Sediminicoccus rosea: one gene and its partner. The protein of the gene in region 1 interacts with the protein of each later gene in a pairwise test. Links are inferred from orthologs where the notes say so. Each region holds a gene or a part of one and is shown in the gene's direction. Other genes may lie near its edges. The genes, in order: rlmB and R9Z33_RS18430.

Evidence for each region.
Region 2: the proteins of rlmB (region 1) and R9Z33_RS18430 interact in binary tests that used the Escherichia coli proteins (3 or more experiments, as listed by UniProt). The link is inferred for Sediminicoccus rosea from one-to-one orthologs.

What each region holds. Positions count from the first base shown.
Region 1 is NZ_CP137852.1:2,836,440-2,850,927, forward strand. Bases 11,570-14,487 are described here. They hold rlmB (23S rRNA (guanosine(2251)-2'-O)-methyltransferase RlmB), read left to right. Parts: upstream 11,570-12,603; coding sequence 12,604-13,371; downstream 13,372-14,487. Other genes in these bases: R9Z33_RS13785 (DUF1045 domain-containing protein), read left to right, coding at 11,570-11,757; R9Z33_RS13790 (EF-hand domain-containing protein), read right to left, coding at 11,738-12,286; R9Z33_RS13805 (2-keto-4-pentenoate hydratase), read left to right, coding at 13,376-14,140; R9Z33_RS13810 (hypothetical protein), read left to right, coding at 14,229-14,459. Outside these bases: R9Z33_RS13725 (calcium-binding protein), read left to right, coding at 1-1,471; R9Z33_RS13730 (PHP domain-containing protein), read right to left, coding at 1,512-2,408; R9Z33_RS13735 (aminotransferase class V-fold PLP-dependent enzyme), read right to left, coding at 2,414-3,559; R9Z33_RS13740 (alpha-D-ribose 1-methylphosphonate 5-triphosphate diphosphatase), read right to left, coding at 3,624-4,751; phosphonate metabolism transcriptional regulator PhnF, read right to left, coding at 4,754-5,491; phosphonate C-P lyase system protein PhnG, read left to right, coding at 5,576-5,998; phosphonate C-P lyase system protein PhnH, read left to right, coding at 5,995-6,564; R9Z33_RS13760 (carbon-phosphorus lyase complex subunit PhnI), read left to right, coding at 6,564-7,631; R9Z33_RS13765 (alpha-D-ribose 1-methylphosphonate 5-phosphate C-P-lyase PhnJ), read left to right, coding at 7,628-8,485; phosphonate C-P lyase system protein PhnK, read left to right, coding at 8,482-9,255; phosphonate C-P lyase system protein PhnL, read left to right, coding at 9,252-9,950; R9Z33_RS13780 (alpha-D-ribose 1-methylphosphonate 5-triphosphate diphosphatase), read left to right, coding at 9,947-11,083; more of R9Z33_RS13785, read left to right, coding at 11,083-11,569. UniProt on the Escherichia coli protein: Specifically methylates the ribose of guanosine 2251 in 23S rRNA.
Region 2 is NZ_CP137852.1:3,856,450-3,870,964, reverse strand. What follows is about bases 10,079-13,023. They hold R9Z33_RS18430 (NAD(P)H-hydrate dehydratase), read left to right. Parts: upstream 10,079-10,830; coding sequence 10,831-12,216; downstream 12,217-13,023. Other genes in these bases: R9Z33_RS18425 (malonyl-CoA decarboxylase), read left to right, coding at 12,316-13,023; R9Z33_RS18435 (sulfite oxidase), read right to left, coding at 10,079-10,748. Also shown: hisG (ATP phosphoribosyltransferase), read right to left, coding at 1-426; murA (UDP-N-acetylglucosamine 1-carboxyvinyltransferase), read right to left, coding at 438-1,700; R9Z33_RS18495 (HlyD family secretion protein), read right to left, coding at 1,808-3,034; R9Z33_RS18490 (hypothetical protein), read right to left, coding at 3,038-3,454; R9Z33_RS18485 (SDR family NAD(P)-dependent oxidoreductase), read right to left, coding at 3,552-4,358; dcd (dCTP deaminase), read right to left, coding at 4,392-4,946; R9Z33_RS18475 (hypothetical protein), read right to left, coding at 4,948-5,118; R9Z33_RS18470 (Bug family tripartite tricarboxylate transporter substrate binding protein), read right to left, coding at 5,210-6,193; R9Z33_RS18465 (GNAT family N-acetyltransferase), read right to left, coding at 6,272-6,697; R9Z33_RS18460 (CopD family protein), read right to left, coding at 6,694-7,149; ParA family partition ATPase, read right to left, coding at 7,149-7,790; R9Z33_RS18450 (hypothetical protein), read right to left, coding at 7,823-8,452; R9Z33_RS18445 (CBS domain-containing protein), read left to right, coding at 8,593-9,051; R9Z33_RS18440 (hypothetical protein), read right to left, coding at 9,094-9,432; more of R9Z33_RS18435, read right to left, coding at 9,432-10,078; more of R9Z33_RS18425, read left to right, coding at 13,024-13,716; R9Z33_RS18420 (1-deoxy-D-xylulose-5-phosphate synthase N-terminal domain-containing protein), read left to right, coding at 13,788-14,515. UniProt on the Escherichia coli protein: Bifunctional enzyme that catalyzes the epimerization of the S- and R-forms of NAD(P)HX and the dehydration of the S-form of NAD(P)HX at the expense of ADP, which is converted to AMP.

The sequences.
Region 1 (14,488 bases):
CAGCGTGACCGGCTCTGCCGGCAACGACGTCATCTTTGGCGGCGATGGCAATGACTCGCTGGATGGCGGCAACGAAAACGACATCCTGAACGGCGAGGCCGGCAACGATACCTTGATCGGCGGGGCCGGCATCGACGCGCTGAACGGCGGCGTCGGCGCCGACAGCATGGTGGGCGGCGCCGGCAACGACGTCTTCAACGTGGACAATGCCGGCGATGTGGCGCGGGAACTGGCCAATGGTGGCTATGACCGCGTCCTCTCCACCGTCAGCTACACGCTGGGTGACCATGTGGAGCGGCTAAGCCTCATGGGCAACGTCAACCTGAACGGGACGGGCAACGCCCTGGATAACCGGCTGGATGGGAATTCCCGCGTGAACAGCCTCGCTGGTGGCGGCGGGGATGACAGGCTCTACGGCTATTCCGGCAGCGACACCCTGAACGGCGGCACGGGCGATGACCTGCTCGACGGCGGCACCGGCGCGGACAGCATGGCGGGCGGCGCCGATGACGACACCTACATCGTGGATCATGAACTCGATGTGGTCGTCGAAGCGTTCAATGCCGGGTACGACCAGGTCATCGCATCGGTCACCCACAGCCTGACCACGGACGTGGAGCGGCTGACCCTTTCCGGCACGGCCGACATCAACGGCACGGGCAACATGCTGGCCAACCGGCTGGACGGCAATGCAGGCGCCAACACCCTCGATGATGGCGACCTCAACTTCGTCTTCCTGGGCGGACAGGCCGACTCGCTCTATGGCGGCGCGGGCAACGACACGCTGATCGGTGGCGGTGGCGCGGACCTGCTGGATGGCGGGCTGGGCGCGGACAGCATGTCGGGCGGCATCGATGGCGACACCTATGTCGTGAACGACACGCTCGACGTCGTGTTCGAGGAGGCCGATGCCGGCTACGACCGCGTCCTGGCCTCGGTCAGCTTCACCCTGGCCGCCGATGTCGAGTGGCTCAGCCTCTCAGGCACGGGCAGCATCAACGGCACGGGCAACGCCTCGGCCAACCGGCTGGATGGCAATGCGGTTGCCAATATCCTCGATGGCGGCGAGGGCAGCGACAGCCTCTACGGACTTGGCGGCAATGACACGCTGATCGGCGGTGGTGCCGGAGACCGGCTGGAAGGTGGCCTGGGCGCCGACAGCATGACCGGTGGGCTCGGCAAGGATCAGTTCGTGTTCCGCAGCGCCGCCGAGGCCAATGGCGATGTCATCACCGATTTCAGCGCGGTCGAGGGCGATCGCCTCGATCTGCGCCGCATCGACGCGCATGCGGGGGTGGCCGGCGACCAGGCGTTCCTCTGGATCGGCGACGCCGCATTCACCTCAGTGGCGAGGCAATTGCGCTTTTCGGGCGAGGTGCTGCAAGGCGACGTGAATGGCGATGGCGGGGCCGATTTCGCGATCACGCTCTCCGGCGTGTTGTCGCTCAGCCTCGGCGCCGTCTGGCTCTAGGCTCTCGTCGGCCGGGGTTGATCACGGGCCTGCGTGAACCTCACCCGTTGAGGCGCACCGGGTTCGACCAGGCCCGTCGCCCGGCCGCATCGGCCACCACGACGCGCGCGAAGCCGCCGCCCCGCAGTGCCTTGAGCGAGAGCCGCGCGCGTGTCTGGCACAGCCCCACCGACTGGTCGGCGCGCGAGCCACGGCCCAGCACCATGATGCTGGCGGCGGCCGAGCAGGTGACCTCCACCGCATCCGCCTCCCAGCGGATGTCATGGATCAGCGGGCCCTGCGTCGCATAGAAATGCCCGGCCTTGAGCGCCGCCAGCAGCGCCTCCGGCTCATTCGCCTCGGCCTTCACCATCACCCAGCCGCCAAAGGCGTCGGGCGACTTGAAATGCGCGTCATCCACGGCGATCAGGTTGATCATGCGCCCCTCGGCCAGAAGCTGGTCGGCGAGGTAGACGCCGTCGCCGCGCTCCGTCCGCAATTGCGAGGTGTGGTTGTAGACCTCCACCGCATGGGCGCCTGGCAGGGTCCGCGCATCCTCCACCGTCAGCGCGTACCAGGCCGGATGCGGGATGGCGACGAAGGCGCCGGCTGCGATCGCCCGCGCGGCCAGCTCGGGGCCTGTCTCCTCGGGCGGCGTCGGCGGGAAATCCAGCGGAAGGCCGACCGCCAGGATGTGCCACATCTCGCCCAGCGCGGTCGCCGGCGCGTGCAGCTCGGCGCCCAGGATCGTGGTAAAGCCCGGCGTGCGGAACGGCCGCGTGTCCACGATGGGGAAGCTGTATTTCGGCAGGAAGTGATCGGTGATGGCCAGGAAGTCGTAGCCCGCCTCACGATAGGTGGCGCAGACCTCCGCGGCGCCGAGCGCCCCGTCCGTGGCGTTGGTATGGGTGTGGATATTGCCCTTCCAGAAGCGGCCCGGGGCGGAGAACGCATCCATGCGCGTCACGCCAGCTTGCGGAAGGCGTCGAGGAAGGCCGCCACATCAGCCTCATCATTGTAGACATGCGGGCTGATCCGCATGCGGCCCAGGCGCGGGGCCACATGCACGTTGCGCTCGGCGAGCGCCTCGATCAGCCCGGGACGCATGCCGCCGGGAAAGCCCAGGCTCAGCACATGCGGCGCGCGCAGCCCCTGGGCGGGAATCTGCACGCCCATGCCCGCCAGCCCCTCGGCCAGCAGGCCGGTGAGCCAGCCAAGCCGAGCGCTGATCGCATCAGTCCCCCAATCGGCCATCATCTCCATGCCGACGGCCGCCATCTCCAGGCCGATCACATGGTCGCGCTCGCCCATGTCGAAGCGCTTGGCGCCATCCGTGAAGCCGAGATCGGCCATGTAGGGCCGCGCTTCGGAGGAGACGCGGCGGCGGGAGGAGCCGGTCTGCTCCAGCGGCACGCCGTCCTGGTGGCGCTTCGCGATGTAGAGGAAGGCGCGGCCATAGGGGCCCAGCACCCATTTGTAGGTGGGGAAGATGAGTACGTCGGGGTCGAGTGTCGCCACGTCCAGCGGCAGCACGCCCGCGTGATGCGTGGCATCCACCAGCAGCATGGCCCCCGCCGCGCGCTGCGCCGCCGCAACGACGCCGAGATCGATCAGCCCTCCATCCGCCCAATGCACGGAGGAGATGGACACGAGGGCGAGCGGCGCGGCCCCCGGACGGCGGATCGCTTCCAGCACGGCCGTGGTCCAGTCGCCATCGGCGGGCGCCGCGATGGTCTCCACGGTGAAGCCGCCCTCGGCCGCGCGTTGCAGCCACTCCAGCACGGGCGAGGAATGGTCATCGCCCAGAACGAGGGCGCGATGGCCGGCCGGGATGGGCAGGATGCGCCCGGCGACGGCGACGCCGTAGGAGACGGAGGGGATGATCGCCACATCCTCGGGCGACGCATTGATCAGCCGCGCGGCGGCCGCACGGGCGCGATTGCATTGGCGGGCGATGTGCTCGCCCGTGATGCCCCAGGGCCGCGCCTTGAGCGCGATGCCGGCCTGGCCTGCCGCCTGCACCGGATGCGGCAACGGGCTCCAGGAGGCGGCGTTGAGATAGGCGACATCGCGCGGGATGTCGAAGGCGTCGCGCTGGCATTCGAGCATGGTGCGTTCCTTGGCCCCAGAAGCGGCATTGGCTGTGGCAGTCTGCGCCGCAGGGCGCGGGCGATCAATGCAGCCGCGTGCCGAATCCGGGGCCGATCCAGGCCAGTTCACCCTGCGCGAAGCAGGCGGCCAGCGCGCCCTCGGGCGTGACCACGGCGATGTCGCCGCGCAGGCCTTCGGCGATGCGCCCGCGATCGGCTAGGCCCAGCGCATCGGCTGGGTTGCTCGACACGAGCGCCCAGGCGGCGGCGAGGTCCAGCACACCACGCGCCGCCATGCGGAAGGGGGCCGCTAGCAGCGCGGGCCAGTGGTAGTCGCTGGCCAGCACGGTGACGAGGCCGCGTTCGGCGAGCGGCGCCGCGCTGGCCCAGCCCAGATGGCTGCCGCCGCGCACGACATTGGGCGCGCCCATCACCACCGCCTCGCCCGCCGCGCGGGCATCTTCCGCCACCGGCTCGGCCATCGGGAATTCGCAGATGGAGGCGCCCAGCGCGCGGAACAGCGCGCGATCCGCAAGCGTCGCGTCATCATGGCTGAGCATGGGGATGCCGGCGGCCTGCGCCGCCCCGGCCATGCGCTGGCGCATCGCCGGCACATCGGCGCGCCGGCTCATCGCGGCGTCGGCCAAGGCCATCAGCTCCGCCTCGGTGACGCCCGCGCGCCCGGCATATTTGCCGAGCTCTTTCGGGTTCTTCAGCTTCTTCACGATGCTGGGCGTGTGGTCGTTGAAGCCCAGCAGATGCACCTGGCCTGCCGCGATGGCGGCCAGCGCATCGGCCTCGGCCGCGAAGTTATCGGCTTCGAAGCGGAGGTGGACGCGCAATTCAGGCCCGGGCGGCGGGCTCTTCAGCGCGTCGAGCGTGGCCAGGAAGGCAGGAAGCGAGCGCAGCCCCGGCTCCCAGGACAGCGTGACGCCGAGATAGGCCGTGGTGATGCCGGCGGCGAGGCATTGCGCCGCCGCGTCACGCAGCGCGAAGCCGGCCGGGAAATCAACATTGGGGCGGGGCTGCAGCGCACGCTCATGCGCGTCGCCATGAATGTCCACGATGCCGGGCATGACCAGCAGGCCGGTCGCGTCGAAGCGGCGCGCCGCCGCCGCCCCGTCGGCGATGCGGCCTTGCGCCAGCGCGACGTCGCCCCCGCCGAGCGCGCCGCCCCGCAGCACGCGGCCCCCCGTGATGTTCCAGGCCATGTTCAGGACTCCACCACCATCTGCGTCCGCCCGGCGGCGTAGCGCGTCACCGTCGCATCCACCGGCTTGCCGCTGCCATCCACATTCACCGCCTCAGCGACCAGGACCGGGCGGCTGCGCGATTGCTGCAAGACCTCCGCCTCCTCCGCCGTCGGCATGCGGGCCGTGATGCGGGTGATGCGCCGGCGGAAATCCGGCACGCCGCAAGCCGCGAGCGCGTGGCTGATGGAGGGGTTCTCCTGCAGGCGCGTCATGATGTCGGGGAAGCGATGCGCCGGGAAGTGGTGCGCGCCAAGGGCGACCGGCCGGCCATCGGCCATGGCCAGCCGTTCGGCCAGGATGACCAGACGACCGCGGCGGATCTCCAGCATCTCGGCCACGCGCGGCTCGGCCGGGATTTCGGCAAGGCGCAGCACCCGGCCCGCGGGCTCGCGATTCTGCGCGCGGATGATCTCACTGAAGCGAGTGCGTGCGTTCAGCGGATAGTCCAGCACATCCTCCGCCACGAAGCTGCCGCGCCCCTGCTCGACGCGCACGATGCCGCGCGTCTCCAACTCCTCCATCGCGCGGCGGATGGTATGGCGATTTACGCGGAAAGCCTTCGAGAGTTCGGCCTCAGTCGGCAGGCGCTGGCCGGGGGCATGCTGGCCCTCGCGGATCGCGGCCTCGATCGCGGCACCGATCTGGCGCCAGAGCGCGATGCCGGCGCCGCGGTCGAGCGCGGGGCTTGCGAACGTCACGGAAGTTTCAACCAAACGGGCGCTCCGGAGTGGCAATTGCAACTTGACCCTAGCGGGACGGATGTATAGCTGTCTAGACAAATGATGACCCGCCCCGAATGGATGGCCGTCCTCGCCCGCGCCAGCGGTGAGGAGTTGAGCCGGCTGATGCCCCCCCTGCCCCCGCACCGCGTGATCCGCGGCCCCGAGATCGGCCTGACCATGCTGCGCGGCCGCGCCGGCGGGGATGGCGCGGCCTTCAACCTCGGCGAAGCGACGATCACCCGCTGCTCGGTCAGCCTGGAGGGCGGAACGCTCGGCCATTGCTGGCGGCTCGGCCGGGATCGCGCGGCGGCCGAGCGCGCCGCCCTGCTCGATGCCTGCCTGCAGCAGCCCGAATGGCAGGCCCGCCTGATCGAGCAGGTGGTCCAGCCGCTGCATGCCCGCCAGCGCGAGGCGGCGGCGCTGACCGCCCGCCGCGCCGCCGCCACGGAAGTCCGCTTCGCCACCCTGGCGGCCATGCGATGAGGCCCGGCTTCGCAGACCCCGTCTTCGGCGCACAGGCCGGCTTCTCGGCGCTGATGAACGCCATGGCCCGCCCGGGCCGCATCCAGCGCTGCGCCGTGCTGCAGGAGCCGCCGCCCGGCCTCTGCCCCGCCGCCGCCGCGGCCCTGCTGACGCTGGCCGATGCCGAGACGCCGCTCTGGACCGATGCCGAGGGCGAGGTGCGCGAATGGATCGCCTTCCACAGCGGCGCACCGCTGGTGGCCGAGCCCTTGCGCGCGCAATTCCTGCTGGCGACGCGCGGCATGCCGCTGCTCGCCGCGCTCGACGCCGGCAGCGACGAGGCGCCGCAGGACAGCGCCACGCTGATCGTCCAGGTCACCGCCCTGGATGACAGCGCCGGCTGGCGGCTGACCGGCCCGGGCATCCAGCACGGTCACCGTCTGGCCGTGGCGGGGCTGCCCGATGACTTCGCGGCGCAATGGGCCGCGAACCGCGCACAATTCCCGCGCGGCGTGGATGTCGTCCTCTGCACCGACACCCGCCTCGCGGCCCTGCCGCGCACCACGCGCATCACGGAGGACCGCTGATGTATGTCGCGGTGAAGGGCGGCGAGGCCGCGATCGAGGCCGCCCATGCCTGGCTGGCCGAGCGCCGGCGCGGCGACCAGTCGCTGGCCGCGCTCACGCCCGAGCAGATCGAGCAGCAATTGGGCCTCGCCGTGGATCGCGTGATGGCGGAGGGCAGTTGCTACGACCGCGGCCTTGCCGCACTCGCCATCCAGCAGGCGCGCGGCGATCTGATCGAGGCCGCCTTCCTGCTGCGCGCCTATCGCAACACCCTCTCCCGCTTCGCCGCCTGCGAGCCGGTGGATACGGGCGCCATGCGCGTCCAGCGCCGGATCAGCGCCACCTACAAGGACCTGCCGGGCGGCCAGGTGCTGGGTCCCACCTTCGACTACACGCACCGCCTGCTCGATTTCGCGCTCGCCGCCGAGGGCATCGAAGCCCCGCAGGAGGCGGAGGCCGCCGCTGGCCCCATGCCGCGCGTGACGGAACTCCTCGCGCGCGAGGGGTTGATGGCGCGCGATGCGCCGGATGACGGCGCGCCGCCCCCTGATCTGACGCGCGAGCCCCTGCCCTTCCCGACGCCCCGTGCGCTACGGCTGCAATCCCTGGCGCGCGGCGATGAGGGCTTCCTGCTCGGCATGGGCTATTCCACGCAGCGCGGCTACGGCAACGCGCATCCCTTCGTCGCGGAACTCCGCATGGGCGAGGTGGAGGTGGTGCTCGCCCCGCCCGAGCTCGGCTTCGCCATCTCGATCGGCGACATCACCGTCACCGAATGTCAGATGGTCAACCAGTTCGCCGGCAGCGCCGAGGCACCGCCGCAATTCACCCGCGGCTACGGCCTCACCATGGGCCATGGCGAGCGCAAGGCGATGGCGATGGCACTGGTGGACCGCGCCCTCATGGCGCCCGATCTCGGCGAGGACGCCACCGCCCCCGCGCAGCAGGCCGAATTCGTGCTGCTGCACGCCGACAATGTGGAGGCGACCGGCTTCGTGGAGCACTTGAAGCTGCCGCACCATGTGGATTTCCAGAGCGAGCTCGAGAAGATCCGCAGCATCCGCGCCCGCTGGGAGGAACAGGCATGAACGCGATGCCGCCCCTCAACCATCGGGACGCCGCCTACAACTTCGCCTATCTGGACGAGGCGACGAAGCGGATGATCCGGCGCGCCATCCTGAAGGCGCTCGCCATCCCCGGCCACCAGATCCCCTTCGGCGCGCGCGAGATGCCGCTGCCCTATGGCTGGGGCACGGGCGGCATCCAGGTCACCGCCGCCATCCTGGGGCCGCGCGACGTGCTGAAGGTGATCGACCAGGGGGCGGATGACACCACCAACGCCGTCTCCATCCGGGCCTTCTTCGCGCGGGTCGCCGGCATCGCCACCACCACCCGCACGGCGGAAGCCACCATCATCCAGACCCGCCACCGCATCCCCGAGCGCCCGCTGACCGAGGGCCAGGTCATGGTCTTCCAGGTGCCGATGCCCGAGCCGCTTTTCCGGCTGGAGCCACGCCTCGCGGAAACCCGCCGGCTGCATGCGCTGGGCGACTACAGCCTGGCGCAGGTGAAGCTCTACGAGGACATCGCCCGCCAGGGCGAGGCCGGCACCAGCTACAACCACCCGGTCATGGTGGCGGGCCGCTACCTCATGTCACCCTCGCCCATCCCGGGCTTCGACAATCCGAAGCTGCACAATTCGCCTGCCATCATGCTGTTCGGCGCGGGGCGCGAGAAGAAGATCTACGCCGTCCCGCCCTACACCACCGTCGAAAGCCTGGATTTCGACGACCATCCCTTCCGGCCGATGCGGGCGCCGCACGCCTGCTCGGCTTGCGGCAGCACCACCAGCTACCTGGATGAAATCATCGCCGACGACCAGGGCGGGCGAATCTATGTCTGCTCCGACACCGATCATTGCGCGGAGAACCAGGGCCGATGAGCGCGCCGCTTCTGGAAGCCTCCGGCCTCGACCTCCGCTTCGGCGCGGTGCGCGCGCTGGACGGCGTGAGCCTGGACATCCACCCGGGCGAGGTCGTCGCCATCGTGGGGGAGAGCGGCTCTGGCAAATCCACCCTGCTGCGGGTGCTGGCCGGCATGACGGCGCCTCAGGCGGGCCAGGTCCTCTACCGCGACGCATCCGGCCTACGCCAGGAGATTGGCGCGTTGAGCGAGGCCGCCAAGCGCCGCCTGATGCGGAGCGAGTGGGGCTTCGTGCACCAGAATGCGCGCGACGGTCTGCGGATGGGCATCTCCGCCGGTGGCAATATCGGCGAGCGGCTGATGGCGGCGGGTGGGCGCAACTATGCCGCCATCCGTGCCGCGGCGGCCGACTGGATGGCCCGCGTGGAGATGGACCCGGCCCGCATCGACGAGGCGCCGCGCAACTTCTCGGGTGGCATGCAGCAGCGCCTGCAGATCGCCCGCTGCCTCGTCACCGAACCGCGCCTCGTCTTCATGGATGAACCCACCGGCGGCCTCGATGTCAGCGTCCAGGCGCGGCTGCTGGATCTGATCCGGGGGCTGGTGGCCGAGCTTGGCCTCGCCGTCTTCTTCGTCACGCATGACATCGCGGCGGCCCGCCTGCTGGCGCATCGCATCATCGTCATGCGGCGGGGCCGCATCGTGGAGGAGGGCCTGGCCGACCGCGTGCTGGATGACCCGCGCCACGAATACACCCAGTTGCTGGTCGCCTCGGTGCTCTCGGCATGAGGCCCGCGATCCGGATCGAGGGTCTGGCCAAGGGCTTCACCTTGCACCTGCAGGGCGGCATCGGCTTCCAGGTGCTGCGCGATGAGGCGCTGACCGTCATGCCGGGCGAATGCGTCGCCCTCACTGGGCCATCGGGTGCGGGCAAGTCCACGCTGATGCGCTGCCTGCAAGGCAATTACGGTACGGATGCCGGCCAGATCTGGCTCGCCCATCGGGGAGCCGAGGTGGACCTCGCCGCCGCCGATGCGCGGCTGGTGCGGGAGATCCGGCGTGAGACGCTGGGCTATGTTTCGCAGTTCCTGCGCGTCATTCCCCGCGTCTCCGCGCGGGACGTGGTGGCCGAGCCGCTGCAGGCGCAAGGCATGCCCCGCGCCGAGGCCGAGGCGCGCGCCTCTGCCTTGCTGACGCGCCTGAACCTGCCACCCCGCCTGCACGGCCTGCCGCCCGCCACCTTCTCGGGCGGCGAGCAGCAGCGCGTGAACCTCGCCCGCGGCTTCGCCCCCCACACCCCCATCCTGCTGCTGGACGAACCGACGGCGAGCCTCGACGCCGCCAATCGCGAGGTGGTGATCGCCCTGATCGCCGAGGCCAAGGCGCGCGGCACGGCGCTCGTGGGAATCTTCCATGACATCGAGGTGCGGGACCGGGTGGCGGATCGCACGCATGACATCCTTCCGCTAGAAGACGCCGCATGACCGCAGAGACCGTCCTGACCAATGCCCGCCTCGTCCTGCCCGAGGCGGAGATGGAGGGCACGCTTGTCCTCCGCGACGGCCGCATCGCCGAGATCCAGCCCGGCCGTGCCCATCACGCCAGCGCCCTGGACTGCGAGGGGGACATCCTCATCCCCGGCGTGGTGGATGTGCACACCGACAACCTCGAGCGCCAGGTGCAGCCGCGTGCCAATGCCCGCTGGCCCTCGCGCTCCGCCTTCATCGCGCATGACGCGCAATGCGCGGCGGCCGGCGTCACCACCGTGCTGGATGCCCTCTGCCTCGGCGATCTCGGCTTCGACCAGGGGCGCGACCAGACCTTCCATGACGGGGTGCGCGACCTGACGGCGCTGCATGGCCAGCCCTTCATGAAGGCCGAGCATCTGCTCCACCTGCGTTGTGAATTGCCCGCGCGCGACATGCCGGGCCTGCTGGAGGGCGTGGCCGACCACCCGCTGGTCGCGATGGTGAGCCTGATGGATCACTCGCCCGGCGTCGGTCAGTACCGGGACCTCGCGCGCTACCGCGCCATGCGCATCAAGCAGACGCGCATGACGGACGCTGAGGTGGAGGTCCGCATCCTCAAGCTCCAGGCCCAGCGCGCCGAGCTGCGCGAGCGGCAGCGCCGCCTCGTCATTGACCGCTTCGCCGGGCGCGGCATCCCGCTCGCCAGCCATGACGACGAGGATGCAGCCGAGGTGCGCCGCAATGCCGAGGACGGCATCCGCGTCAGCGAATTCCCCGTAACGATGGAAGCCGCCATCGAGGCGGCGCGGATCGGCGTCGGCGTCATCGCGGGCTCGCCCAACATCGTCCGGGGCGGCAGCCATTCGGGCAACGTCGCCGCGATGGATCTGGTGCGCGCCGGCGCGGTGCATGTGCTGGCGAGCGACTATGTCCCGCCCGCGCTGATCGAGGCCGCCTTCCTCATCGCGCCGGACATCGGCCTGCCAGCGGCCATCGCCACCATCACCCGCGCACCCGCCGCCATGTGCAATCTGAATGACCGTGGGCGGCTGGAGGCCGGGCTGCGCGCCGATCTCGTCCGCGTCACGCGGCATGGCACGATGCCGGTGGTGCGGCAGGTCTGGCGCGCCGGGGAACGCGTGATCTGATGCGCGTCGCCATCTACTGGGCGCCCGAACTGGACGACCCCCTGCACGCCGCCGGCAGCGCCTGGCTTGGCCGCGACGCGGAGACTGCCGCGCGCGTGCAGCAACCCGCCATCCCGGGCATTGCCGAAATCACGAGCGACCCGCGCGGCTATGGCCTGCATGCCACGCTGAAGCCGCCCTTCCGGCTCTCCACCGGCTACCAGGCCTTCATGGCCGATGCCGCGCGCTGGGCCGCGAGCATTGCGCCCTTCGAATTGCCCCCGCTCTCCGTGCAGGACCTCAAGGGCTTCCTCGCCCTGCGCGAGACCGCGCCCTGCCCGAGCTTGCACGCGTTCGCGGATTCGGCGGTCTCCGCCCTCGATCACCATCGCGCACCTCCCACCGAGGAGGAGCTGGCGCGCCGCCGCAAGGCGAAGCTCACGCCCACGCATGAGGTGCTGCTGGCCCGCTGGGGCTACCCCTATGTGATGGAGGAATGGCAGTTCCACGTGACGCTGACGCACCGCCTGCCGCCCGAGGAAGCGTCGCGCATCCGCCCGCTCGCGGAGGCGCATTTCGCGGGGCTGGTGGAGCAGCCCCGCGTCGTCGGGACGGTCTGCGTCTTCACGCAGGCCGCCCCGGGTCAGCCCTTCCTGATCGCTGAACGGCTTCCGCTCAGCGGGCGGGCGGCGTAGCCGGCGCGTCACCGCGCGGGCCGCGATGATGGTGCTGGCCGCGCTGCGGCAGCTCATCCCGCGCCACGGCGCCATCCCCGTTCACGTCCATCGCGCGGAAGCGGGCTTCCGCCATCGGGCGGATCTCGATCAGCGTGACCTGGCCGTTGCGGTCCGCATCCAGCGCGCGGAACATCGCGCCGCGCATCTGCTCGGCCCGCGCGGCATATTCCGGCCGCGGCGCCGGCGCATCGGCGGCGCGCAGCCGCATCGTGGCGAATTCCTCGATGGTCAGCCCGCCGCTGCGGTCGGTATCGGCCGTGTTGAACCGGGTGGTCACGAAGGTCCAGGATTCCTCCCAGGTGACGCGGCCATCGCGGTTCGCGTCCACCAGCTCGAACATCCGCGCACCCCGGTCGCCACGCGGGCCTCGGTCGGGGCGGGCATCGGTGGCGGCGGGGGGAGCGGCGGGCGGGGTGGCGGTTTGGGCCAGGGCAGCGCCGGCGCCGAGCAGGGCCAGGCCAAATCCGAGGGTCGCTGCGGTCTTCATTGTGATCTTCTCCAGTTGCGGGAGGCGGCGTGACTGTCGCTCCGTTGAGGGGAAGATGGGCCTTGATTGTAACAGGCGCATGCCGGACCTGACCGCGGCGCGTGAGGAAATGTGTCGCGCCCGGATCGGCTTGGGAAGGTTGGCCCGGAGGGGGCGCTGCCGGGGGCGCAAGGGGAATGCCGGGTGTCGGATTTGAACCGACGGCCTACCGCTTACAAGGCGGTTGCTCTACCCCTGAGCTAACCCGGCGCACCGTCCCTTATCTAGGCCAGCGCCACGCCGCTTGCCAGCGGGCGCCGCGCGGGCTTCATGGGCGGATGCGCCAGAACCGACACCGCCCCCGCCCCCAGGATGCCAGCCCGGCGCGCGATGAGGGCGGCGTCTGGCTCTACGGCCTGCACGCGGTCTCGGCCGCGCTTGCCAACCCCGCCCGCCGGCTGCGCCGCCTGCTGGTGACGCGCGGCGCCGAGCAGGAGCTGGCCGAGCGATTCTCGCCGCCCTGGCGCATCGCGCCCGAACTGGTGGAGCGCAACCGGCTGGACGCCATGCTGCCGCCCGACGCGATCCACCAGGGTGCCGCGCTGATGGCGGAGCCCCTCGCCTCGCCCAACATGGAACGTCTGCTGGAAGGCACGAGCGGCCCCGTCCTCGTGCTCGACCAGGTGACCGATCCACGCAATGTCGGCGCCATCCTGCGCTCGGCCGCCGCCTTCGGCGCCGCGGCCCTGGTGGTGCAGGAACGCCACGCGCCGCCCGAGACCGGCGCCCTCGCTCGCGCCGCCTCCGGTGCCCTCGAGGTCGTGCCCATCCTGCGCGAGGTGAACCTCTCCCGCGCGCTGGAGCAGCTGAAGAAGGCCGGCCTCTGGGTCGTGGGCCTGGAGGCCGCCGGCCCCGTCACCCTCGCGCAATCAGGCCTCACCGGCCGCCGCGTCGCGCTGGTGCTGGGCGCCGAGGGCGAGGGGCTGCGCCGCCTGACGCGCGAGACCTGCGACGAGTTGGTGCGCCTGCCGATCCAGGCCAGCATGGAAAGCCTCAACGTCTCGGCGGCCGCCGCGGTCGCCCTCTACGAACTCGCCCGGGAGTGAAAATATGAGCCAAGCCGCCGATCTGATCCTTGCCGCCTGGAAGGCGAAGCGCGTCCTCGCCCCCCTCGGCGCCGCCGCGCCGCGCGACGTGGCCGAGGGCTACCGCGTGCAGCGCGAGGTGGCCGAGGCCCAGGGCGCCGTCCCGCCAGCCGGCTTCAAGATCGGCGCGACCACGAAGCAGATGCAGGCCTATCTCGGCCTCAGCCACCCGGCAGCCGGCTTCGTGCCGCGCTCGAGCCTGAACGCCGATGGCTTCACCGCGCCCTTCGCCGATTTCATCGCGGTCGGCGTCGAATGCGAGGTGGGTGTGCGCCTCGGCCGTGACTTGCCCTTCGGCCCGACGAGCCGCGCCGAAGCCGAGGCCGCCGTGGCCGAGGTCTTTCCCGCCATCGAGATCGTCGAGAAGCGCTATGGCGATCTCGCCGAGCTCGGCACGCCGACGCTGATCGCGGATCAGGTCTTCCATGCCTCCGGCGTGCTCGGCCGCCCGGCGGCGGATTGGCGCAAGCTCGACCTCGGCGCCATGCGTGGCGAGCTGTTCGTGGACGGCGCCTCGAAGGGCGGTGGCCATGGGCGGGACCTGCTGGGCCACCCGATGGAGGCGCTGGCCTGGCTCGCGGGCTCGGGTGCGGCCGAGGTCTTCGGCGGCCTGAAGGCGGGCCAGGTGGTGTGGCTCGGCTCCGTCACGCCGCCCATCTGGCTGGACGGCCCCTGCGAGGTGCGAGTGGCCTTCGAGGGGCTGGGCGAGGTCCGCACGCGCTTCACCTGAGCCGCAAGGCTCTGTTAACGCGACTCCATCTACGGTTCCGGGATCGAAACCCACCGCCAGAAGGGCGGGCAAGCGGATGACCTTTCCCATGCCCCCGCCCTCCGACTGGAAGGACATGCCGGACGAGCTGCAGCTTGTCCTGGCGCGCGAGGCCCTGCGCCGCGCGGCAGAAACACTGGCCGAGCACGCGGAGCTCCTCGCCCTCGAAATGGAGGACGGTGCCCTGCGCGACCGTGGCGGCCCCGATGCGCTCCGTCTCTTCGCCTCCGTCGTGCGGGCCACCAGCCTCGATTCGCTCGGGCCCGTGGGCCATGCCTGAAGAGGGCCGCTGACAGCGCCACCCCGGGG
Region 2 (14,515 bases), 1.0 Mb from region 1 along the record:
CGAGAAGTGCCGCCGCGCGATGTTCGGATACTTGGTGGCGACACGGATGCGCGACCAGCGCGAGGGATCATCCTGCCCGGCCGTCACCGCCTGCTCGGCCACCGAGACGCGGCAGCGGCCGAGGCCGAGGTCGAGCGGCGCGTAGATCTGGTCCGTGTCGTATTCCATCAGCACGTCGCCGCCGCAGACGCCGATCTGCGCGCCGCCATGGGCGACGAAGGTCGCGACGTCAAAGGGACGCACGCGCACCACGTCCAGCATCGGGTCATTGGTCTCGAAGCGCAGGCGGCGGCTGTCCTCGTCGAGGAAATCCTCCGCCGGCACGATGCCGGCGCGCGCCAGGACGGGGCGCAGCTCCTTCAGGATACGGCCCTTGGGCAGTGCGAGGATCAGGCCGGTGCCGGCCTCGGTCGCGGTGAGCGGCATGGGCATGTCCATCACGCCGGCAGCCGCGCGATGTCGGCGCCGACGGCTGCGAGCTTCTGCTCGACATGCTCATAGCCGCGGTCGAGGTGATAGACGCGGTTCACGATGGTCTCCCCCTCGGCGGCGAGGCCCGCCAGGATGAGGCTGACCGAGGCGCGCAGATCGGTCGCCATCACGGGCGCGCCGGCCAGCTTCGGCACGCCGCGCACGATGGCGGAGGTGCCGTGGAAATTGATGCGGGCCCCCATGCGCATCAGCTCGGGCACGTGCATGAAGCGGTTCTCGAAGATGGTCTCGGTGATCATGGCGGCCCCTTCGGCCACGCACATCAGCGCCATGAACTGGGCCTGCATGTCGGTGGCGAAGCCCGGGAACGGCTCGGTCACCACATCCACGCCGCGCAGGCCATTGAGGCGGCTGACGGTGAGACCGGTATGCGTCTCCGCCACATCCACGCCGGCATCGCGCAGCACGCGGGCGACGGCGCCCAGATGCTCCATTTTCGCACCTTGCAGGTGCAGCGTGCCGCCGGTGATGGCCGCCGCGCAGGCATAGGTGCCGGCCTCGATGCGGTCGGGCACGATGGGGTGGGTGGCCGGCATCAGCGTGGCGCCGCCCTCGATCCGCAGCGTGCCGGTGCCGATGCCCTCGATGCGCGCGCCCATGCGCATCAGGCACATGGCGAGGTCGCTGATCTCGGGCTCGCGCGCGGCGTTGACCAGTTCGGTCTCGCCCTCGGCGAGGCAGGCGGCCATCAGCAGGTTCTCGGTCGCACCCACGCTGACCTGGGGGAAGATGATCTTGGCCCCGCGCAGCTTGCCGCGAGGCGCGCGCGCCTCGATGTAGCCGGCATTGATCTCGATCTCGGCGCCGAGCTGCTCCAGCCCCTTGATGTGCAGGTCCACCGGGCGGGTGCCGATGGCGCAGCCGCCGGGCAGGGAGACGCGCGCCTGGCCGTAGCGCGCGAGCAACGGGCCGAGCACGAGGACGGAGGCGCGCATCTTGCGGACGATGTCGTAGGGCGCCTCCAGGTTGGTGGCCGCACCGCTGATGGTCAGCGTCCGCGCCTGCCTGTCATGCGCGACCTCAAGCCCGTGCTGGACCAGCAGGGCGCGCATGGTCGCGATGTCGGCGAGGTCGGGCGCATTGGTCAGGGTCAGCGGGCCGTCGCAGAGCAGGCCGGCTGCCATCAGGGGCAGGGTCGCGTTCTTGGCGCCCGAGACCGGCACGGTGCCGTTCAGCTTCACGCCGCCGCGGATGCGAATCCGGTCCATCTCGATCCCTGCCTAACCTGAATACCCGCCTGGAGCCCGGATCATCTGCCACCAGCCCCCGCCCAAGACAACCGCGCCCGCCGCATGGCCCGCCCCCGCCAGGGACGTCAGTGGCCGGAGAGCACCAGGGCCTTGAAGGGCAGCAGGATCGTCTGGATCCGCAGCAGGATGGCATGGACGAGCCCCACCGCGTCGATCGCGTGCAGGGCGACCGCTTGGAGGGAGCCGGTGGCCGGGTCGCTCAGCGCCTCATGGTTGGAGGTATATGCATTGGCGATGCAGTTGCTGCCGGGGATGACCTTGTCGAGCCCGCCGGGGTAAAGCGGCTCCAGGATGGCGAGCACCGTGCCGGGGCGGCTGAATTGCTGCGCGTCCAGCAGCACGTCGCCGCCCCTGATCTGGCCGCTCGCCACGAAGGGCTGAACCTGCGTCACCACCATGGGGATGATGGTCCAGGGCAGGGAGGCGCAGCTCGCCTCGGCCAGCATGCCAGGGCGCAGCACGCGCGCCTCGATCTGGCCGAAGCCAGCCGCCAGCCTTGGGCTGCGCGCGCCCAGATCCTCGGGCACCAGCACGCCGGCGGGCCGGGCGAAGGGGTTCACGACATCGCCCACCTGCAGCAGGAACTGCTCGACGCGGCCGGAGACGCCGGCGCGGATGATGGTCTTGTCCAGCTCCGCCTCCGCCTGGGCGAGGGCGGCCAGCGCGCTCGCCCGCTCGGCCGGCAGCTGGTCGGAGATGCGGGCGGCGACGGCCTGCCGCGCGGCCTGTGCGGCGGCGACACCCGCCTCGCGCGTCTGCACCATCACCTGCAGCCGCTCCACCTCGCGCCGCGCGGCCACGTCGCGCAGCGCCTGCTTTGTCGCCAGTTCGTCGGCCGCCTGCTGCAGCGCGCCCTGGGCTTCGAGGATCCGTGCCTCGGAGGCCGCGAGATCGGCCCGTGCCACGAGCAGGGCCGCATCCACCTCGGCTACGGCGCGGCGGGCGGTCTCGACGGCGGTGCGCTGCGTCTCGTCGGCCAGGCGGAAGAGGGGGGTGCCGGCCTCGACCGCCTCGCTGCCGCGGACATGGATCTCGGCGACGCGGCCATTGATCTGCGGGACGATGGGCACGGTGCGGAAGACCGAGCTGACATGCACGCTGGTCGGGTGGAAGTAGAAGACGGCGGTGATCAGGCTGATGGCCAGCAGCAGGCAGGTGACGATGCCCCAGCGCAGCTCGAACCAGACCGAGAAGAGCGTGATCTCATGGCCGAAGCGCCTGCCCTGCACATAGCGGCGGAACAGGTAGTCCGGCAGGATCGTGACCATCGAGCAGAGCAGGATTTCCAGCATGGCTCAGTGGCCCCGCTTCTTCGCGGCCATGGCCTGGGGGCGCGCCTCGGGGTCGTCCCCGCCGCCGGGCGGCAGGCCCGCGATGCGCTCGCTGGATCCCGCGATCCGCCGCATGGGGGTGAGGAAATCCGGGATGTCGATCAGGGCCAGCAGCAGCCCCGCCACCCAGAAGGCATGGATATGCGTGAAGAGCGCGAGCAGGCCCAGCACCGCCACGATCTCGAATTGCAGCTTGTGGGTGCGGTGCGCCATCCGCTCGGGCAGGGTGTGCAGCCGGAGGAAGAGCAGGCCGAAGGAAACGGTCGAGACCAGCAGGATGCCGGCCGTGATCCACATCAGCCCGTCGCTCCCATCCGGGCCGGGGATGAAGATGGGCAGGTGGTGCGGGGCGGCCGGGTGGATGGCGGTCGGCGTGCTCATGGGCGGCTTTTCTTGTGCTGTCGGGCGGAGGCCGCCCCGGTGAGACTATGGCCTTCGCATCGGCGCAGGAAGGCCCGCACCGCCCTGCCGCCGCGCATCAGCCCGCGCTGCCCTTGCGCATCCGCTTGAGGTGCCAACGCTGCACCCGACTGATCAGCGCATTCCGCAGATCTGGCGGCAGGGCGCCGATCAGCCGCACGCCGAGGTGAACGCGCCGCGGGAAGGACACGCGGGTCCGGCCGGCCGCGATGCCCTCCAGCGTCAGCCGTGCGGCGCGGGAGGGCCGCATGATGAGCGGCATCGGCATGGTGTTGGCGGCGCTGAGTTCGGTGCGGATATAGCCGGGCGCCACCGCATGGATGCGGATGCCGCGGGCGCGCTCATTGCCGTCCATCGCCTCCGCCCAGGCCTGGAGGGCGGACTTGCTGGCCGAATAGGCGGGCGACATGGGCGCCGCCACGAAGGCCAGGATGGAGGAGATCACGGCGATGCGCCCGCGCACCCCGCCGGCGCCGGGGGCCTGCGCCGCCATCACCGCGATGGCGGGCAGCGCCGTGTTGAGCGTCCCGGTGACATTCGTCTCCAGGATGCGGCGCGCCTGGTGCGGGCATTCGAAGGGCGCGCCGATCGCGCCCAGCACGCCCGCATTGGCGATCACGAGGTCGAGCGGCGTCGCGCCGCCGATCCAGGCGGCCATGGCGGCGGCATCGCAGACGTCGATCACGGCCGTGGTGACGCGGGCGCCGCGCGCGGTGCAGAGCGCGGCGGCCTCCGCCAGCCCCTCAGCCTGCACATCGCCCAGATGCAGCGATACGCCGGGGGCGGCGCAGGCCTCGGCCAGGGCGCGACCGAGGCCGCAGGCGGCGCCGGTGATCAGCACGTTGCGCCAGGGGTAAGGGGTCACGCGTCCCTCCGGCTCCGGGGCGGGCCCGCGCCTCTAGAGCCGGGGCAGCGCCACGCCGCGCTGGCCCATGTATTTGCCGGCGCGGTCGGCATAGCTCACCTCCGGCGCGCCCGCCCCCTGCAGGAAGAGGAACTGGCAGATCCCCTCATTGGCATAGACCTTGGCGGGGAGGGGGGTGGTGTTGCTGATCTCGATGGTGACCTGGCCTTCCCATTCGGGCTCCAGCGGCGTCACGTTCACGATCAGGCCGCAGCGGGCATAGGTGGACTTGCCGAGGCAGATCACCAGCACGTCGCGCGGCACCTTGAACCACTCGACGGTGTGGGTCAGCACGAAGGAATTGGGCGGGATGATGCAGACCGGGCCCTTGCGGGTGACGAAGCCCGTCTCGGAGAATTCCTTGGGATCCACCACGGCGTTGTCCACATTGGTGAAGACCTTGAACTCATCCGCCGCCCGCGCGTCATAGCCGTAGGAGGAGAGGCCGTAGGAGATCACGCCCTCGCGCTTCTGCGCCTCGATGAAGGGCGAGATCATGCCGTGCTCGGTCGCCATGCGGCGGATCCAGTGGTCGGGCATGATGGGCATGTCAGGGCTTCCTCGGCGCTGGCTCGGAGGAGGGGGGTCTAGCCTCGTTCAGCCCTTCGCGTCCATGGGCGGCGGGCTCGGGCGCTTCGGCCCGGGCGCGCTGCTGCGCCTTGCGCTTGCGGAGATTCGCGCGCAGCGCGGCGGCGCGGCGGGCTTCCTTGTCGTCGGTCATGCGGTGGCGTGGTCCCGGCACCTGGTGGCGATGCTGTCCCAGATGGGGGAGGCCGGCCGCGAGGACCAGCCCCCGCCGGGCGGATCACGCCTCAGCCCGCATCCATCTGCAGCCCCTCGCGGCGGATCACCTCGCCCCATTTGCGCGTCTCGGCGGCGACGAAGGCGGCGAATTCCTCGGGGCTGAGGCGCAGCGGCACGCCGCCCAGCTCGGTGAAGCGGGCGCGGGTCTCGTCCAGGTCGAGCCAGGCATTCACCTCCGCGTTCACGGCGGTGACGATGGCGGGCGGCAGGGCGGCGGGGCCGAAGATGCCGAACCAGGTGTTCACCTCATAGCTGGCCAGCTCGGGCAGCGTCTCGCGCATCGCGGGGATGTCGGGCAGCTGCGGGCTGCGCTCAGCGCTGGTGACGGCGAGCGCGCGGACGCGCCCGGCGCGGATGTGCTCCATCACGCCGGTCAGGTTGTCGATCATGAAGGCCACATGCCCGGCCAGCAGGTCCACCTGGGCGGGGCCCGAGCCGCGGAAGGGCACATGGATCGCCTGGGCGTTCAGCATCTGCAGCATGAGCACGGGCGAGAGATGGGTGGACTGGCCGACGCCGGTGGAGGCGTAGGGGATCTGCCCCGGCCGCGCGCGCAGCAGCGCCGCGAGTTCCGCCACGCTGCGCGCCGGAACGTCATTGTTCACCACCAGCACATTGGGGCCGCGGATGGTGCCGGCGATGCAGGCGATCTGCTCCGCCCGGTAGGCGAGGTTGCGGAACAGCGAATAGGCGATGGCCTGCGGGCCGATATTGCCCGACATCAGGGTGAAGCCGTCGGGGCGGGATCGCACCAGCTCCAGCGTGCCGATGGTGCCGCCCGCGCCCGCGCGGTTCTCGACCACCACGTTCACGCCCCAGCGTGCCTGAAGGCGCGGCGCGAGCAGGCGGGCCATGATGTCCGTCGTTCCCGCGGGTGCCGCCGGAACCAGGATGCGGACGGGCTGGGCGGGCTTCCAGCCATCGGCGCGGGCCGGCAGGGCGAGCGGCAGCATGGGCAGGGCCAGCGCCGCACGCCGGGCGATCATGGGCATGGACTTCCTCCTCGGGGCTTTGATTGCGCCCAGCATGTCCCGCTTTCGCGCCGGGGTCACGCCTCTTGAGGAGGGGGGTCAGAGCTTCTTGCGATACCAGATGCGCGCATGGCCGGGCGGCATGCCATCCAGCCGCCCCGCCTCCACCCAGCCATTGCGTGTCCAGAAATGCGGCGCGTGGAAGCTGAAGGTGTCGGTATAGGCGTCGGTGCAGCCGCGCGCACGGGCCACCGCCTCGGCCCGGGCGAGAAGCTCGGTGCCGAGCCCCTTGCCGCGCTGGTCCTGCGCGAGCCAGAGCCAGTCGATGAAGAGCCAGTTCCAGTAGGTGAGGCCGAGCAGCCCGCCCTTCACCACTTCATCCTCGTCGCGGGCCAGGACGGTCACCGGCTCGCGGTCATAGGGGCCGCCGCGTTCCTGGTTGTAGCTGTGCAGGCCGCGCTGGATGGCGGCCACCGCCTCCAGCTCCGGATAGTCGTCGTCGCGGATGGTGAGGTTGTGGGTCAACCGAAGCGTCCCCAGGCGGCGATGCCGAGCGTGAAGAGGCCGAGCAGGAGATTGCCCGTGACCAGGCGGCGGATGCCCTCATTGGCCGCCGCCGCTGCGGGCAGGTCGCCCGCCGAGAGCGCCTGGCGCATGCGGCGCCAGGGTCCGAAGAAGATGGCGAGGTAGATGGCGGACATCAGCAGGCCCGTCAGGTGCATCAGGTGCACATGCCAGCCCGCGCCGCGGAAGCCGCCGAAATGGCCAAAGAGCAGCCAATAGCCGGTCAGCATCACGATCGGCATGGCATGCCAGACGATCAGGAAGAAGCGCTTGTGGACCCGGCCCATCAGGGCCAGGCGCTGCGGCGGTTCCAGCGCGGCGAGCGCGGGGCGGAGAGCCAGGATGGCGAAGGCCATGCCCCCCACCCATAGCGCGGCGAAGCCCACATGCAGCACGAAGGCGAGATGCGCCATCACTTCCCTTTCGTCTTGCCAGCCGCGAGCTTGCCGATGGCGGCGGCGAGCGCGCGGATCTCCTCGGCGGCGGGGCTGCGCGCGGCACTTTCGGTCACCCCCTGGCCGAGGGCGAAGGCGGCGCCGAAGGCCGAGCGGTTGCCCAGCGTCTGTGCCATGACGGGCGCCTTGCGGCGCGCCAGCTCCTCCATCACCACATCGCGCAGCCGGCCCGAGGCGGGCAGGCGGTTGAGCACGAGGCGATGGGCGCGCTTCTCCGCCTCGGCCAGCGCGATGGTCGCCTCGCTCGCCCAGAGGTCGGGCAGGGAGGCCTGCAGAGGGATCAGGACAAGGTCGGCGCCGCGGATGGCGATGCGGCTGTCCGTGTCGGCATGCGGCGGCGTGTCCATCACGATGACATCGGCCTCGCGCCGCAGCTTGTCCAGCGCGCCCGTTACGCGCCAGCCCGAGGGCGCGTCGAAGATCAGACGCGGCGCGCTGGCGGGGCGCAGCGCATGCCAGCGCGTCAGGCTCGCCTGCGGGTCGGTGTCGAGCAGGGCCACGCGCCGGTTCCCCTGCAGCAGGGCCACGGCGAGATTGGAAGCGAGGGTGGATTTCCCCGCCCCCCCTTTCTGCTGTGCGACGGCGATGATGAAGGCCATTTCCGCGCTCCGGCGAATCGTGGAAGCGCAGTCTAGCGCGAATCCCGCGCCTTGAGGGCGGCCCGGGCCGCCGCCATGACGCTGATGGCCGGCACGGTGAGGGGCGGCGCCTCCGGGAGCAGCGCTGCGGCGCCGGCCATGGAGGCCTGGGCCAGCACCACCCGCCCGGACAGTCCGCGCGCCACCTCGGCGATGCGGGCGTGATAGGCCTCGGCCTCACCGGCCAGGAAGAGCGGCCAGGCGCCCTCCACCAAGTGCAGCCGGAGCTGGGCGCCGGTCCGGGCGGCCGCGGCCTCGAAGACGGCGCGCGTCGGTCCCTCCGTGGTGGGGGCGGCGTAGAGCACCTCGACCATGCCGCCGCGCCGCGTCGCGGCCTCGGCCAGCGCGGCATCGGCGCGCAGCACGGGCCGCGCCGCATCCTGGGCGCGCGCCGCGGCCCCCCCGATGGTGGAGCAGGTGAGCAGCACGGCATCCGCCCCCTCCGCCATCTCGCGCAGCAGGGCGGCGACGGCCTCCAGCGTGGCGGGTGTCGGCTCGCGCAGCAGGTCGGGACGGATCCGGTGGGTGAGGGTGAGCGCGCCGCCCGGCAAAGCCTCGGCCGCTGCCTGAAAGAGGGTGGCGTTGCTTTCCGCCGTGTGCAGGCAGGCCAGGGTCAAGGGCATGCGGGATGCTACCGGCCACGCTCCCCCGCGTTGCATGAGCGAAACATGAAGTCTTGGACAGATTGAAGGAATTCGTGATGTCCGACTGCATACGTCGGCTATAGCCCGCGTGTTCGTTCCCTTGCCGTAAGGATGCAGCCATGACCGTCGGTGCCGTGCTCAACCAGAAGGGGGCCGCCGTGATTTCCGTCCTCCCGGAATCCCCGGTGACCGAGGCGGCGGAGATCATCGCCCAGCGGCGCATCGGCGCCGTCGTCGTCTGCGACGCCGAGGGCATGCTGGTCGGCATCCTCAGCGAGCGCGACGTGGTGCGCGGCCTGACGCAGCATGGCGCGGGGCTGCTGGCCCTGCCGGTCTCGGCGCTGATGACGCGCGAGGTCGAAGTGGTCACTGCCTCGACCTCGGTGGATGAGGCGATGGAGATCATGGATGCGGGCTATTTCCGCCACCTGCCCGTGGTGGATCGCGCGCGGCGGCTCTGCGGCATCGTCTCCATCCGCGACCTCGTGCGCTATCGCATCAACAGCCAGCAGAGCGATGTGGAATCGCTGCAGGCCTATGTGATCGGGCGGGGCTACGGCCTGGGCCGCGTCGCCTGAGGGGTGCCGGGGCCGGGCGGGGTGGGCCGCCCGGCCATATGCTCAGTTCAGGAAAGGATTGCGGCCGCGCGCGGGGGCGGTGCGCGGGCCGTAATGCTGGGCGAGATAATCCACGATAAGGGTGCGCTCCGCCCCCTCCAGCGGGTTCATCCCGTGCTTCTCCGTCATCCAGTCCATCAGCCCGTCCCATTGATCGCGCCGGAAACTGCTCCGCCGGATGATCGCGGTGCTGTGGCAGGCGGTGCAGGCGTAGAACACCTCCTCCTGCCCCGGGCCGGCGGGGAGGACGGAGGGTTCCTCGCCGCCCGGCGCCTCGGTGGCCTGGGCCAGGGTCAGCGCGCCGCCAAGCAGGCCGAGGGTCAGCAGAAGAACGTTCCGCATCAGCCCACCAGGATGGCGGCGCGGCTGATCGGGTTCGCGCCGTAACCCTGCGGGTTCCAGTTGGCGGCGGCGAAGGGCTGCATCTTCCCCGCGCTGTCGGTCGCGCGGTACCACACCTCGAAATACCCGTCCGAGGGCAGCGCCACCCGGCCCTGCCAGCGCTGCCAGGCATGGCGATTGGCGGGTGCGGCCACCTGCATCGCCGTCCAGCTCGCGCCGAAATCCACGCTGACATCCACCGCGCGCACGCTGAGGTCGCCGGCCCAGGCCGCGCCGCGCAGATCGAGGCTGCGCGTGCCGGCGGCGAGGCGCGAGCCATGCGCGTGTGAGGAGAGGATCGAGCGCACCGGCATGCTCGTCATGTCCACGAAATCGGCGCCGTTGTTGTTGCTGCCCGGGACGATCGGGCGCACCGGGATGCGGTAGCTGGTGCCGCCCATGCCCGCCCCGGTGTGCGGCTTGTCGAGAATGGTGATGCGCGTCAGCCATTTCTGGCTGAGGCTGCCGGGCCAGCCGGGGACGATGAGGCGCACCGGCGCGCCATGGATATGCGGCACCGGCTGGCCGTTCAGCGCGAAGGCGATGATCGTGTCCTCGTCCATCGCCTTCGCGATGGGCATGCCGCGGCTGATCGCCTGCCGGTCGGTGGCACCCGAGAGATGCGGGTCCGCGCCGAAATGCCCGGTGAAGGCGGCACCGGGCTTGAGGCCGGCGGCGGCCAGGACGTCGCGCAGGCGCACGCCGGTCCATTCGCCATTGCTGATCGCGCCATTGCCCCATTGGTTGCCGCGCGTCTGCGGCGTGAAGAAGGCGCGGCCATTGCCGCCGCACTCCATCTGCAATTGCCGCGTGACGCTGGGGAAGCGCGAGCGCAGCTCGCCCAGCGTCAGAGTGAGGGGCGTGTTCACCTCGCCATCAATGGTCAGGCGCCAGGCATTCGGGTCGGTCGTCAGCGGCTCGGGGATCTGACCGTTGTTGCGGACGAAGAAGTAGCGGTAGCTCGTCACCGCCTCGTCCAGCATGTGCTCCGGCGTCTCGCCCACCAGTGGCCGGTCACCCTGGAGGATCAGCTCCGCCTTGCCTTCCATGCGGAAGACGGCGGGGGCGGATTGCGCGGCGGCGGGGCGGGCGAAGAGGGCCGGAAGCAGGCCGCCCGGCATGTGCCGCGCGAAGGGGATGGAGCCGCCGAGCGCCGCGCCCATCGAGGCCAGCGCCGCGCCCTTGAGCATGCCGCGCCGGCCCCATGCGAGGGCATCGGCCCGCTCGGGGTCATCGCGATAGAGTTCCTGGATCGAGCGTTCCCGCTTCTGCACCATGTGACGTCTCCCTTTGTTGAGCCAGTATGTCGCCATGCCTTTCAACGCTGCAATCCCCCCTGAGCTGTTGTCGCCGCGCGAAATGGCGATGGCGGATCGCCTGGCCGGTCACGGCCCCGCGCTGATGCGCGCGGCGGGCCGGGCGGTCGCAATGGCGATCCAGCGGCGCCTCCGGCCCTGCCGCGTCCTGGTGCTGGCCGGGCCGGGCAATAATGGCGGCGATGGCTATGTCGTGGCCCGACTGCTGGAGCGCGCGGGCTGGGATGTGGGCGTGGCGGCGCTGGCCCCGCCCCAGGTGGACGCCGCGCTGGCCGCCGCCGCCTGGCGCGGGCCGATGCGCCCCTTCGCCGTGGCGGAGGTGGCGCGGGCGGGGCTGGTGGTGGATGCGCTGTTCGGCGCCGGGCTCTCGCGCCCGGTGGAAGGCGCGGCGGCGGAACTCCTGGCCGCCGTGCGCGTGCCGCTCATCGCCGTGGATGTCCCCTCGGGAGTCTGCGGCGCGACGGGGGCGGTGCGCGGCTTCGCGCCCCAGGCCGCGCTGACCGTGACCTTCTTCCGTCGCAAGCCCGGCCACCTGTTGCAGCCGGGGCGCGACCTTTGCGGGGAGCTGGTCCTCGCCGATATCGGCCTGCCCGCGGCGGTGCTGGAGCGGATCCGGCCCGACAGCTTCGCCAATGGCCCGGCGCTCTGGCGCCTGCCACGGCCGGATGCGGGGAGCCACAAGCACAGCCGTGGCCATGTGACGATCATCTCGGGCACGGCGATGGCGGGGGCGGCGCTGCTCTCCGCCCGCGCGGCGCGGCGGATCGGCGCAGGGCTGGTCACGCTGGCCTGCGCCGATGGACGCAGCGCCCTGCTGCATCGCCTGGCCGAGCCGGGCGCGCTGGTGCTGCAGGCAGCGGGCATGCAGGACCTGCTGGCGGCGCTGACCGATGACCCGCGGCGCGAGGTGATCCTGCTCGGCCCCGGCCTGCCACCGGATGCGACGACGCGCGGCGCGGTCGCCATGCTGCTGCGCGCAGGCAGACGGCTCGTGCTGGATGCGGGCGCGCTCTCGGCCTGCGCGGGCGCGCCGGAGGCGCTGCGGGGGGCGGCCATCCTGACGCCGCATGAGGGCGAGTTCACCCGCCTCTTCGGCGCGCCGGGCGGGGATCGCCTGTCGGCGGCGCGGGCGGCGGCGCGGCAGAGCGGGGCGGTCGTGCTGCTCAAGGGCTCGGACAGCGTGATCGCCGCCCCCGATGGGCGGGCCGCGATCAACCACAATGCGCCGCCCACGCTGGCGACCGGCGGCAGCGGCGATGTGCTGGCCGGACTTGCCGCGGCCCTTCTCGCGCAGGGCCTGCCGCCCTTCGAGGCGGCCTCCGCCGCCGCCTGGCTGCAGGGCGAGGCCGCGCGGCTGGCGGGCCCCGGTCTGGTGGCCGAGGACCTGCCGGAGGCAGCGGCCCGCGCGGCCGCATCCCTTGGCGGATGAACATGTTGCGCCTCGCGCAAATGCGCCGTCCGCGGTGGATCGCGCTTTATTTCCGAATGTTTCCACGGTAGCATCCCATCCCACCTTGGGAGAGTGCTGATGTCCGATGCCGCTTTGTCATTGTCGGATTCGTTGGTGGACCGCGCGCTCCGCCGCGTGACCGGACTCTGGCGGGACATGGCCGACCGCGTCGGCGGGCGCGACGAGGCGGAGGACATCGCGGGGCAGATGCAGGCCTGCCTCGCCGCGCGCGGGGGCGAGGTCTCGGCCCGGGCCCGCGCGGCCAAGCTTGCCGCCGCCTATCGCGGCTTCTCCGAGGCGGAGCGCGTGAACTTCCTGCGCGTGCTGGCCGGCTTCGACGCCGACCCGAAGGCGGTGGAGCGCGCCATCGCCGAATGGACCCAGGCCGCCGACGCCCCCGCCAAGGCCGCGGCCAAGGTCCGGCTGCGGCGCGCGCTGGAGAGCCCGCGTGTCAGGCTGCTGACCCAGTTCACCGCCATCCCGGACGGCATGAAGCTGCTGGTGGACCTCCGCGCCGACCTGCTGCGCGCCGTCGAGACCGACCCGCTGCTGGAGGCTCTGGAGGCCGATCTCAAGACGCTGCTCACCTCCTGGTTCGACCTGGGCTTCCTCGAGCTGCGCCGGATCGACTGGAACTCGCCTGCGGCCCTGCTCGAAAAGCTGATCCGCTACGAGGCGGTCCATCGCATCGAAAGCTGGGACGACCTCAAGAACCGGCTGGATTCCGACCGCCGCTGCTATGCCTTCTTCCACCCCCGCATGCCGGAGGAGCCGCTGATCTTCGTCGAGATCGCGCTGATGAAGGGCCTCGCCGGCTCGGTGCAGGCGCTGCTCGATCCCAAGGCCGAGGTGATGGACCCGAACCAGGCCGACACTGCGATCTTCTACTCCATCAACAACTGCCAGCGCGGGCTGGACGGCATCGCCTTCGGCAACTTCCTGATCAAGCGCGTGGTCGAGGTGCTGGGCCAGGAATTCCGCGGCCTCAAGCAATTCGCCACCCTCTCGCCCGTGCCCGGCTTCTGCCGCTGGCTCAATGCGCGGGAGGAGGCGGGCGACGCCGCGTTGCTGACGCCCGAGGAACTCACCGCCATCCGCAGCGCCGCGGGCGTGCCGGCCGAGACCTCGCCGGGCGCCGCGCTGCAATTGCTGCTCTCGCGCAAGGAATGGCCGCCGGCCCTGGCCAAGGTGCTGGAGCCGGTCCTGGTGCGGCTCTGCGCCCGCTTCGTCGCCGTCGAGGCCGGCCGGAACCCCAAGCGGGCGGCCGATCCGGTGGCGCATTTCCACCTCTCCAACGGCGCCCGCGTCGAGCGCATCAACTGGCGCGCCGACACCTCGGCCAAGGGTATGCGGGAGAGTGCGGGGCTGATGGTGAACTACCTCTACGACCCGGCCTTCATCGAGGACAACCACGAGGCCTATGCGGGCGAGGGCAAGCGCGCCATGGCCAGCGCTGTGCGCAAGCTGGTCAAGGGCTAGGGGGCGCGGACGGGTCTAGCCACGCATGGGGGGGATGGGGGTAAGCTTCCCCAAGCCAGGAAGATGACGCCATGAACCAGCAATCCCCCCTCCTGCGTGCCGACAGCCCGGACGAGGCGCGACGCGTGGCCCTGCTCAACGCCGTCGAGCGGAAGCTGCTCTGGATCTCGGCCTGGATGATCCACCATGCGAACCATGTCCGCCCCAGCCGGGACGGGCTGAAGGTGGGCGGCCACCAGGCCTCCTGCGCCTCGGTCATCTCGATCCTGACGGCGCTCTACTTCGATATCCTGAAGCCGGCCGACCGTGTCGCGATCAAGCCGCATGCGGGCCCGGTCTTCCATGCCATGAACCTGCTGCTCGGCCGGCAGAGCGCGGAGCGGCTCTCCACGCTGCGCCAGTTCGGCGGCATCCAGCCCTATCCTTCGCGCATGAAGGATGGCGGCGAGGTGGATTTCTCCACCGGTTCTGTCGGCCTGGGCGTGGCACTCACCAGCTTCGGCAGCCTGGTGCAGGACTATGTCCGGCTGAAGAAGCTGGCACCCGAGGGCCTGCCCGCTGGCCGCCACGTCGCCATCGTGGGCGATGCCGAGCTGGACGAGGGCAACATTTACGAGGCCCTGCTGGAGGGCTGGAAGCACGATATCCGCAATGTCTGGTGGGTGGTGGACTACAACCGCCAGAGCCTGGATTCCGTGGTGCAGGACCGCCTCTTCGGCCGGATCGAGGGCCTGTTCCGCGACATGGGCTGGAACGTCGTCACCCTCAAATACGGGCGCAAGCTGCAGGCCGCCTTCGC